Regions from separate parts of the Mesorhizobium sp. CC13 genome, predicted to be linked through region 2. Evidence: riboswitches for the same ligand, from Rfam matches in the RefSeq annotation. Region 2 holds a riboswitch; the other holds the start of a gene.

What was found. Region 2 has a riboswitch for glycine ahead of gcvT (glycine cleavage system aminomethyltransferase GcvT). Riboswitches for the same ligand answer to the same signal wherever they lie in the genome.
Region 1: another riboswitch for glycine. It lies ahead of PV773_RS24985 (D-amino acid dehydrogenase); the one in region 2 lies ahead of gcvT (glycine cleavage system aminomethyltransferase GcvT).

The regions. Positions count from the first base shown of each region.
Region 1 is NZ_JARDJI010000042.1:3,951-9,119, reverse strand. Features, by position in the region: partial or broken gene PV773_RS24990 (malate synthase G) at 1-863, opposite strand, end outside; gene PV773_RS24985 (D-amino acid dehydrogenase) at 873-2,126, opposite strand; glycine riboswitch at 2,264-2,366, opposite strand; gene PV773_RS24980 (amidohydrolase family protein) at 2,431-3,870, opposite strand; gene PV773_RS24975 (Xaa-Pro peptidase family protein) at 4,094-5,169, opposite strand, start outside.
Region 2 is NZ_JARDJI010000007.1:199,676-204,844, reverse strand. Features, by position in the region: gene PV773_RS12810 (DUF1345 domain-containing protein) at 1-488, shown strand, start outside; gene PV773_RS12805 (cytochrome b/b6 domain-containing protein) at 605-1,471, shown strand; gene PV773_RS12800 (molybdopterin-binding protein) at 1,473-2,264, shown strand; glycine riboswitch at 2,394-2,480, shown strand; gene gcvT (glycine cleavage system aminomethyltransferase GcvT) at 2,630-3,730, shown strand; gene gcvH (glycine cleavage system protein GcvH) at 3,736-4,104, shown strand; gene gcvP (aminomethyl-transferring glycine dehydrogenase) at 4,118-5,169, shown strand, end outside.

The DNA of each region.
Region 1 (5,169 bases), on a different contig from region 2:
GCGTCGACCGCGGCGACCGAATCCTCGCAGTCCTGGATGGTGGTCAAAGCCGATTCCACGATCATGTCGGCGATGCCGGCAGGATCGGTCTTGCCGATGGCGCTGTCGCGGTTCACCACCACCTCGACATGCAGGCCGTTCTTGACCAGCAGCACCGCGTCGGGGTTCTTGGCCTCGCCACGATAGCCCGCGAACTGTTTTGCATCGCGCAGCGACACCGAGCCGGAAGCGGTGGCAAGCTTCAGCGCCCCGCCCTCGACCGAAAGCCCGGTCACATCGCTCCAGCCGCCCTTTTCCAGAGGCGAAGACTCGTCCAGGAACGCCTTGGCCCAGGCGATGACCTTTGCGCCGCGCTTGGGGTTGTAGCCCTTGCCTTTCTCGGCACCGTCGGCGTCGGAGATGGCATCGGTGCCGTAGAGGGCATCGTAGAGCGAACCCCAGCGCGCGTTGGCGGCGTTCAGCGCGTAACGCGCGTTCATGACCGGCACCACCAGCTGCGGGCCGGCGACGGTGGCGATCTCGGGATCGACGTTGTCGGTCGTCACCGCAAAGGCAGGGCCTTCCGGCACGAGATAGCCGATGTCGGACAAGAACGCCTTGTAGGCGGCCATGTCGTGCGGCGCGCCGTGCTTGCGATACCAGGCGTCGAGCTTCAGCTGGAAGTCGTCGCGCTTTTCCAGGAGCGCCCGGTTCTTCGGCGCCAAGTCGTGCACGATATCGGCAAAGCCGGACCAGAATTTCTCCGCATCCACTCCGGTCCCGGGCATGGCCTCAGACACGACGAAGTCGTGCAGCTCGCGCGATATCGAAAGGCCAAACAGCGAAATCCTGCCGTCGATACGGTTCATCATGTTCATCGTCATAGCTCCCGGTCAGGCCGCGATCGCGGTGTCGGTGCGGAACTCGCCCGAGATCGTTTCGGCGACCATCTGGGCGGTTGCGGCCGACAGGGTCCAGCCGAGATGGCCGTGGCCGGTGTTGTAGAACACGCCTTGCTGGCGGCCCTTGCCGACCCTCGGCATCATGTTGGGCATCATCGGCCGGAGACCGGCCCAGGGCACGACGCGGTTGGTGTCGACATCGGGGAACAGCATGCGCGTCCAGTCGACCAGCGGCCTGACGCGATCGTCGCGGATGTCGCGGTTCATGCCGTTGAACTCGGCGGTGCCGGCAACGCGGAAACGCCCCGCGCCCAGGCGGCTGGTGACGATCTTGGCGCGGTCGTCGAGCAGGCTGACCCAGGGTGCGGCGTTCTGGCTGAGCTCGTCGTCGAGATGCACCGTGATCGAGTAGCCCTTGACCGGATAGACATTGACCCGGTCGCCCAGCATGGCGGCAAAGCGGCGGCTGGCGGCACCGGCGCAGACGACGATGCCGTCGGCCTCGACGATCCTGTAATCCGGCTGGCCGTCGGCGCCATCGGTCGTATAGCCGATGCAAAACACGCCATCGCGGGCGATGCGGTCGACATTGGCGTCGAAGACGAAGCGCGCGCCGCGCCGCTCGCAGGCTTTCGCCAGCCCGAAGGTGAACTTGTGGATGTCGCCGGTCGAATCCGACGGGGTGTAGAACCCACCATGGAAATCGCCATGCAGCGTCGGCTCGATCGACTTCACTTCTTCTGCCGTCACCGGCCGGCGGTCGAGGCCGCCCTCGACCAGCATCGCATTGACCTTCAACGCATGCTGGAAGCTCGGCTTGTCCCAGTAGAAATGCAGGATGCCGCGACGAACATGGTCGAAGTCGATGTTCTCGCGCTCGGCGATGGCAAACAGGTGCTTGCGCGCCGCAATCGCCAGCCGCGTCGTCTCAACGGTATTGTCGCGATAATTTGCGATGTTGGAAACGAACTCGGCCAGCCAGGCATATTTGTGCCAGGTCGGCCTGGGGTTCATCAGAAGCGGCGCATCGCTGCGCAGCATCCACTTGATGCCCTTGAGCAGGGTCGACCAGTGGTTCCACACCTCGGCATTGCTGGCCGACAGCTGGCCGCCATTGGCGAATGACGTCTCCATCGCGGCGTAACGCTGGCGGTCGATGACGGTCACGGAATAGCCGCGCTCAAGCAGCGCATAGGCGGTGGTTACGCCGGTGATACCGGCGCCGATAACGGCAATATGGGGCATTTCTCTCTCCGCGAACAAGGTTGGGAGCGGGCCGAAACCCGCCGTTTTTCCCCAATCTGTCGCTGTACCTGAGAGCTTAACCGCGATGGCGCGGCTTTCCCCTTCGGTGGACGCTCGAGGCGCCTCTCTCCAGATCGTTCAGCTGCATGGTCACTGTTGCCTGAGAGTTTCCTGGGGGGTTGCTCCGTCGGCGTCGGCCGGTGTCGTCTCGCAGCGGCCGATCTCTCCCATGCAGCCTCTTGAACGCATTGCTTCTACAGGCTGGAATGCGCTTCCGCAACGGCAGTCGCGGAAGCGCCTGATGTCAGTTTCCTTCGTCGTACAGCGTCGTGGTCGTCTCGACGCCATGCTCGTGCAGGCCGGCGCGCACCACGGCGGCAGCCGCCAGTTCGCGGGCCTTGCGGCGGATGGAGGGCTCGTCGACGCCCTGCACCTTGCCGTCGGCATAAACCGCCTTGCCGTCGACCCAGGTCTGGGTGATCGACGCTGTCGAAGCCGAGAACACCAGCGCCTGCAGCGGATCGTAGAACGGTGTCCACTCGACATGGTCGAGGTCGAACAGGATGAAGTCGGCCTTCTTGCCGATCTCCAGCGAGCCGATCTCGTCGTCCCACATCAGGGCGCGAGCACCTTCGATGGTGGCGGCGCGCAGCGCCTGGCGCGCCGTGAATACGTCGGGCTGCATGCGGGCGTCCTTGAACATGCCGGCGACGACCAGCATCTGCCGCATCAGGTTCATGTTGCCTGCGGCCGACACGCCGTCGGTGCCGAGGCCGACCTTGACGCCGGCCTTGACCATCTCGGGGTACTTGCCGATCGATGTCGCGCCCTTGCCGAGCTTGAACGACGAGCATGGGCAGAAGGCGACGCTGGCGCCGCGCTCGGCCAGCAGCTTGACTTCCTCGTCCGACACGGCGGCACCGTGGGCGATGACCAGGTTCTTGCGGATACCGCCGGCCTTGTCGACGCGGGTGATCGGCCAGCAGCCGTACTTGCTCTCGCAGACCTTGGCTTCCTCGATCGAGGTCGCCAGGTGATAGGTCGTGCCGACGCCGAGCTTCTCGGCGAGCGCGACCGCGCCGACATGCAGTTCGAGGCTGCAGGGTTCCTTGCCCTCGATGTTGACCCAGCAGCGGGCGCGGCCGTCGAGCGTGTTGTTGTAGCGCAGCACGTTTTCCTCGAGCACCTTCAGCGCCGACTGCGCGTCGGGGAAGAAGTGATGCTCGGCCATCTCCTCGGTCCAGCCGCGCGGCAGCTCGGCCGGGCGGTTGTCGGCGGCATGGCGGCCGGTGACGCCGCGGATGCCGGTCTTGTCCATGGCGCGGATGACGATGCCGGGATCGTATTGCGAGCCCATATCGAGGAAGCAGGTGGTGCCGCAGCGAAGCATCTCGGTGATGCCGAGCAGCGCACCCCAATATTCGTCTTCCTCGGTGATGTGGGCGTAGAAGGGCTTGGCCCAGTGGAACACCCAGGCGCGGGTGTTGAGATTATCGGGGAAGACCGCGCGCGACAGCGTCTCGGACAGATGCACATGGCTGTCGACGAAGCCCGGGCAGATGCCCAGCATCTTGCCGTCGATCACCTGGTCGAAGCTCTTGCCCTTGTGGCGCGCCGCCACCTCGTCGGCCTGGCCGATATCGGCGATGCGGCCGTTTTCGACCACCACGCTGGCGTTACGCAGCACCGTGTCGTTCTTGTCGACGGTAAAAGCGAAGTTCAGATTTTCGATCAGCGTGCGCATGCGGCTCCACCCAATTCCTTACCCACGGACCCTCCAGATCGCGTCGCCGGTCCGTGACGGCGAGCGCTGTGGCGAGCATTTCAGCGTTCTTTCAGACCGCGAAAATGCTCGCTTTAGCCTGCAGGCAATTCCAGACGGAAAACCGCGTCACACTTTTCCTGGAATTGCCCTGACGGCCGGGGCCAACAACCACCCGGACCGTCGTTTCGCAAGTCGCGACCTCTTAGGCCACGGCCTTGACCTTGCCGCCCTGCTTGGCGGTGCCGCACAGGATCAGCTTATCGGTGTCGGCATAGTCGGACAGGAGTTCCGAGCCCTTCGACGTCACCAGCAGCATGTCCTTGTTCTGCATGCCGTAGCCATAGCCGGTGTCGTAGCAGAGCGGCTCGAAGCCGAGCACCATGTTCTCTTCCAGCGGCGCGTCGCTGCCCGGCTTGCCCAGCACCGGCGTCAGGCCGAGATAGGGATCCTCGTGCAGGTGCAGTCCGATGCCGTGGCCGACAAACGAGATCGGCGGCAGGTTGAGCTTGGCGAGCTTGGCGATGAAGGCATCGTAGATCTCGCGGCAGCTGGCGCCCGGCTTCACCTTCTCCATGATCTCATATTTGCACTCGACCAGGTGAGCCCAGATCTTGTCGGCCATGGGCGGCGCCTCGCCGACGATGGCCGTGCGGCAGACACCGGCCTGGTAGCCGTTGATGACCGAGAAGATCTCGACGCGGCAGACGTCGCCGCGCTTCAGGATGCGGTCGGACGGACCGACATTGGGCAGCACCGAGCGCTCGCCGGTGGCGACGATCAGAAGCTTGAAGTGCTCGGCGCCGAGCGAATAGACGTTGCGGGTCAGGTGTCCGGCAATGTCCATCTCCGAATCGCCCGCGTCGACGACTGCCAGCGTATCGGTGATCGCCTGGTCGGCGATGCGCGACAGCTTGCTGAGCAGCGCGATCTCCTCGGCCGTCTTGATCTGGCGCAGCCGCGCCAGGATCGGCTCGGCATGCTCGAAGCGCGCGCCGGGCATCGCCGCGATCAGGCGGGCAAAGTCGCCGGCCGGCAGGTAATCCATTTCGAGACCGATACGCGCCTTGCCCAGACCGAGGCCGGCAAGCTGGTCGGCCAGCACAAGCATCGGATCGTCGGAGAATTCCGCCCAGATGCGGGCCGGCATGTCGGGCAGCCGGCGCTTGATGGTCGATGCCTCCATGTCGACGCCGAAGATCGCGGTGCGGCCGTCGGCGGTGACGATGGTCATCGCATGGCGGTGGCGGATCAGTGGCTGCGACGGCACGACGAAGCCAG
Region 2 (5,169 bases):
CCGACTATCTCAGCCGGCGCGCCCAGGAGACCGACGAGCCCGTCGCAATCATCTTCCTGGTCACCGTCGCCATCATCGGCGCCGCGGTCGGCTCGCTTTTCATGCTGATCAACGGCCGCGAGGCCGCGGGCGCGATCCCGCTGGCCTTCTCGCTGCTGTCGCTGCCGCTGGGCTGGTTCACCCTCCACGCCATGACGGCGCTGCACTATGCCAATCTTTTCTGGAAAGGGGACGGCAGCGGTGAAACGGATTCCGCTCCCGGCCATAAGCCTTTGGGCGGATTGATCTTTCCCGAAACGGGCCGGCCCTGCGGCTGGGACTTTCTCTACTTCTCCGTGGTCATCGGCATGACCGCCCAGACGGCCGACACCAACGTCACTTCGACGCCGATGCGCCGGGCGGTCCTGGTCCATTCCATCGTGTCGTTCTTCTTCAACACCATCATCGTCGCGGCTGCCGTCAATCTCGTGGTGTCGCTCGCCAACTGAGCGGCTTCACGCCCATTTCATCGCAGCCTCGAAACCTCCGGCGACCACCGCCCGTAGCTTGGCCAGCATCATCGCAACGCCGCCCCCCTTCGGCGAGACAATGAGAGGCCGGTGGCATGAACGGGCAAGCAGACGACGTAATCGGCGAGACCTCTACGCGCGGCGAGCTGGTCTATCGCCAGACGCGTTGGACGCGCGCCACCCATTGGGTCTGGGCCCTCAGCCTGTTCTTCCTGCTGCTCAGCGGCCTGCAGATCTTCAACGCCCACCCGGCGCTCTACATCGGCCAGCAATCGGGCTTCCAGTTCGACAATAGCGTCTTGACCATCGGTTCCGACTATTATCAAGCCAAACCAATCGGTTACACCGAGATATTCGGACAGAGATTCACCACCACGGGGGTGTTCGGGCTGTCGGGGCCCGAGGACAATCTGCGCGCCCGCGCCTTTCCGTCCTGGGCCACGATCCCGTCGGGCCAGGATCTCGCCACCGGCCGCGTCGTCCACTTCTTCTTCGCCTGGCTGCTGACCGCGACGCTTGCCGCCTGGCTCGCCGCCAGCCTGTGGAACGGCCACCTGCGCCGCGACCTCGCCCCCACGACCGACGATCTCAGGAGGCTGCCGCGCGACATAGCCGATCACGCAAGGCTGAAGTTCCATCACGGCCGCGACTACAACACGCTCCAGAAGCTCGCCTATGGGGGCGTGCTGTTCGTTCTCCTGCCGCTGATGATCGTCACCGGGCTAGCCATGTCCCCGAGCATGAACGCCGCTGTGCCGTTCCTGACCGACATGCTGGGCGGCCGGCAGACGGCGCGCACCATCCACTTCGCCACCATGCTGCTGCTGGTCGCCTTCTTCATCGTCCACATGCTGATGATCCTCGCCGCCGGACCGATCAACGAACTGCGTTCGATCGTCACCGGCTGGTATCGCGCCGACCCGCCGAAACCCGAGGCAAACGCCTCCGACAGGAGCGCCTGACATGCCGAAGTTCCAGCTCGCCCGCCGACGCTTCCTGACCGCCGCCTCGCTCGGCCTGTCCGGTCTTGCCCTCTCCGGCTGCGACGCCTTCGACTTCCTCCAGGATCGCGACAATGGCGTCCGCAACTTCCTCGAAGGCACCAACGACCTCACCTACCGCGCGCAACGGCTGCTCGCGGGCCGCGACAGCCTGGCCCAGGAGTATTCCGAGGCCGACATCCGACAGCCGCAGCGCCCAAACGGCGTCACCGCGCCCGACGACGAGACCTACAAGGCGCTGCTCGCCAACGACTTCGCCGACTGGCGGCTGGAAGTGACGGGCCTGGTCGAAAGGCCGCTGTCGCTGACCAGGCAACAGTTGATGAACATGCCGGCGCGCACCCAGATCACCCGCCACGACTGCGTCGAGGGCTGGAGCTGCATCGCCAAATGGACCGGCGTGCCGCTGGCGCTGGTACTCGACGCGGCAGTCGTGAAGCCAACCGCGCGCTATGTCGTGTTCCACTGCCTCGACACCATCGAGAACAGCCTCTCCGGCGAGGTCAAATATTACGGCTCGATCGACCTGATCGACGCCCGCCACCCGCAGACGATCCTGGCCTACGCGGTCAACGGCAAACCGCTGCCAGTCGAGAACGGCGCCCCGCTCCGCGCCCGCGTCGAGCGCCAGCTCGGCTACAAGATGCCGAAATATCTCAAGGGCATCGAGCTGGTCGACAGCTTCGCCGCCATGGGCCTCGGCAAGGGCGGCTACTGGGAGGATCGCGGCTACGACTGGTATGGCGGCATCTGATTCGTCAGCATGGACTACCCGAACGGGTAGACCATGCACCGTTCGGTCAGGTGAATAAGCACTGCGCGGACAGGTGACAAAGTGTCGTCGTTGGGATATTGACGACTCGTCTGGGGCCTTTGCGGGCTCCACCTGTTTGCGGGAGAGAGCAGCGAAAGCTGACGCCGAAGGGGAAATCGCCCGAAATCTCTCAGGCAAAAGAACCGTAAACGGGAAGGACACTCTGGAAAGTCGGGACTTCGATCCCGCGCCGAAGGTGTAAGCGCTGCCGACAGAGTTCCGGGGCGCGAGTCTCTCAGGCTTCAGACAGAGGGGCACGGAATGGCTGCCACAAGCGGCTGGTAACGTGCGACTCTGGAGGAGCCATGACTGGCGACACGACACTTCATCTGCCACTCGAAGACCTGCATGCAGCAGCTGGAGCGCGTTTCGGCGCGTTTGCCGGCTGGCATATGCCGCTGACCTATCCCGCCGGAGTGATGAAGGAGCATCTTCACACCCGCGAGCATGTCGGCCTGTTCGACATCTCCCACATGAAGCTGTTCCTGGTCACCGGACCGGGCGCGGCGGACCTTATCAATCGCGCCTGCCCGCTCGATGCCCGCGCGCTCGAGCTCCGTCAGTCGAAGTACACCTTCTTCCTGACCGGAATGGCCGGCATCATCGACGACCTGATCATCACCCGGCTCGGCGACGAGCGCTTCATGGTGGTGGCCAATGCCGGCAACGCCGCGACCGACGAGGCGCATCTGCGGGCACTGGCCGAGGACTACGACGCAAAGATCGAGCCGCTCGACCGCGTGTTCCTGGCGATCCAGGGGCCGGAAGCGGCTGCCGTCCTGGCCAAGGCCGGCATCGCCACCGACGATCTGTTCTTCATGCAGGGCTTCGAGCCGCGCGCCAACTGGTTCATGAGCCGCTCGGGCTATACCGGCGAGGACGGTTTCGAGATCGGCCTGCCGGAGGCCGATGCCCGCGATCTCGTCGGCAAGCTGCTTGCCGACGAACGCGCCATGTGGATCGGGCTCGCCGCGCGCGACAGCCTGCGCCTCGAGGCCGGCCTCTGCCTGCACGGCAACGACATCACCCCCGACAACGACCCGGCCAGCGCCGGCCTGATGTGGGCGATCCCCAAGGATCTGCGTGCGGAAGGCAAGTTCATCGGCCGCGCTGCACTGGCAAGGATCCTCGCCGGGGGCCCGGCGCAGAAGCGCGTCGGCCTGAAGCCCGAAGGCCGCCAGCCGGTGCGCTCCGGCGCCGAACTCCTCGACGCCGACGGCAAGCCCGCCGGCCGTGTCACGTCCGGCGGCTTCGGCCCGTCGGCCGGCTTCCCTGTCGCCATGGGCTACGTCTCTGCCCCGCTGGCCAAGGCAGGCACCCGCCTCTTCGCAGACGTGCGCGGTACCAAGGTGCCCGTCGACGTCCACGCCCTTCCCTTCACGCAGCATCGCTACCGCAAAGGATGATTTCCATGACCAAGACCTATTTCACCGAAGACCACGAGTGGATCCGCGTCGAAGGCGACATCGCCACCGTCGGCATCACCGATTACGCCCAGGAACAGCTCGGCGACCTGGTGTTCGTCGAACTGCCGGAAGCCGGCCGCAAGCTCGCCAAGGGCGACGTCGCGGTGGTCGTCGAATCCGTCAAGGCCGCGTCCGACGTCTACGCTCCGGTCGACGGCGACATCACCGAGGCCAACGGCGCGCTGTCGAGCGACCCGGCGCTGGTCAACAACTCGGCCACCGGCGACGGCTGGCTCTGGAAGATGAAGCTGGCGAACGCTTCCCAGCTCGATGGCCTCATGGACGAGGCCGGCTACAAGGCCCATATCGGTTGACAGGACCACTGAGATGACCACTGCACCCTATCCTTTCTCGGCCCGCCACATCGGGCCCGGCGCGGGCGATACCCGCGCCATGCTCGCCGCGATCGGCGTGCCTTCGGTGGAAACGCTGATCTCCCAGGCCGTGCCGAAGTCGATCCGCCTCGATCGCGCGCTCAACCTCCCTGCCCCTGCGACCGAGCATGAGGCGCTTGACGAACTCGGCGAGAAGATGGGCCGCAACAAGGTGCTGAAGAGCTTCATCGGCGCGGGCTATCACGGCGTCAGCGTGCCGCCTGTCATCCAGCGCAACCTGTTCGAGAACCCGGCCTGGTACACCGCCTACACGCCCTACCAGGCCGAAATCAGCCAGGGCCGCCTGGAGCTGCTGTTCCACTTCCAGACGCTGGTAGCCGAACTCACCGGCCTGCCGGTGGCGTCCGCCTCGCTGCTCGACGAGGCGACCGCAGTCGCCGAAGCCGTCGGCATCGCACTTCGCCACCACCGCGACAAGCGCAGCCGCGTCGCCCTTGCCGGCACCCCGCATCCGCAGACGCTCGACGTCGTGCGCACCCGCGCCGAGCCGCTGGGCACCGAGATCGACGGCGAGACCATCGACGACAACACCGCCGCCCTGATCGTCTCCTGGCCCGACACCAACGGCGTCTATGGCGACCACAAGGCGGCCATCGAAAAGGCCAAGGCCGTCGGCGCCATCGTCATCTTCGCTTCCGATCCGCTCAGCCTGACCGTCACCGACGCGCCCGCCAGCCTCGGCGCCGACATTGCCGTCGGATCGATGCAGCGCTTCGGCGTGCCGATGGGCTTCGGCGGCCCGCACGCCGCCTATTGCGCCGTCTCCGACAAGCTGACCCGCCTGATGCCGGGCCGCCTCGTCGGCCAGTCGGTCGACAGCAAGGGCCGTCCCGGCTATCGCCTAGCGCTGCAGACGCGCGAACAGCACATCCGCCGCGACAAGGCGACGTCGAACATCTGCACGGCCCAGGCACTGCTCGCCAACATGGCTGCGTCCTTCGCCATCTGGCACGGCCCGGCCGGCCTGCAGGCGATCGCCGAGCG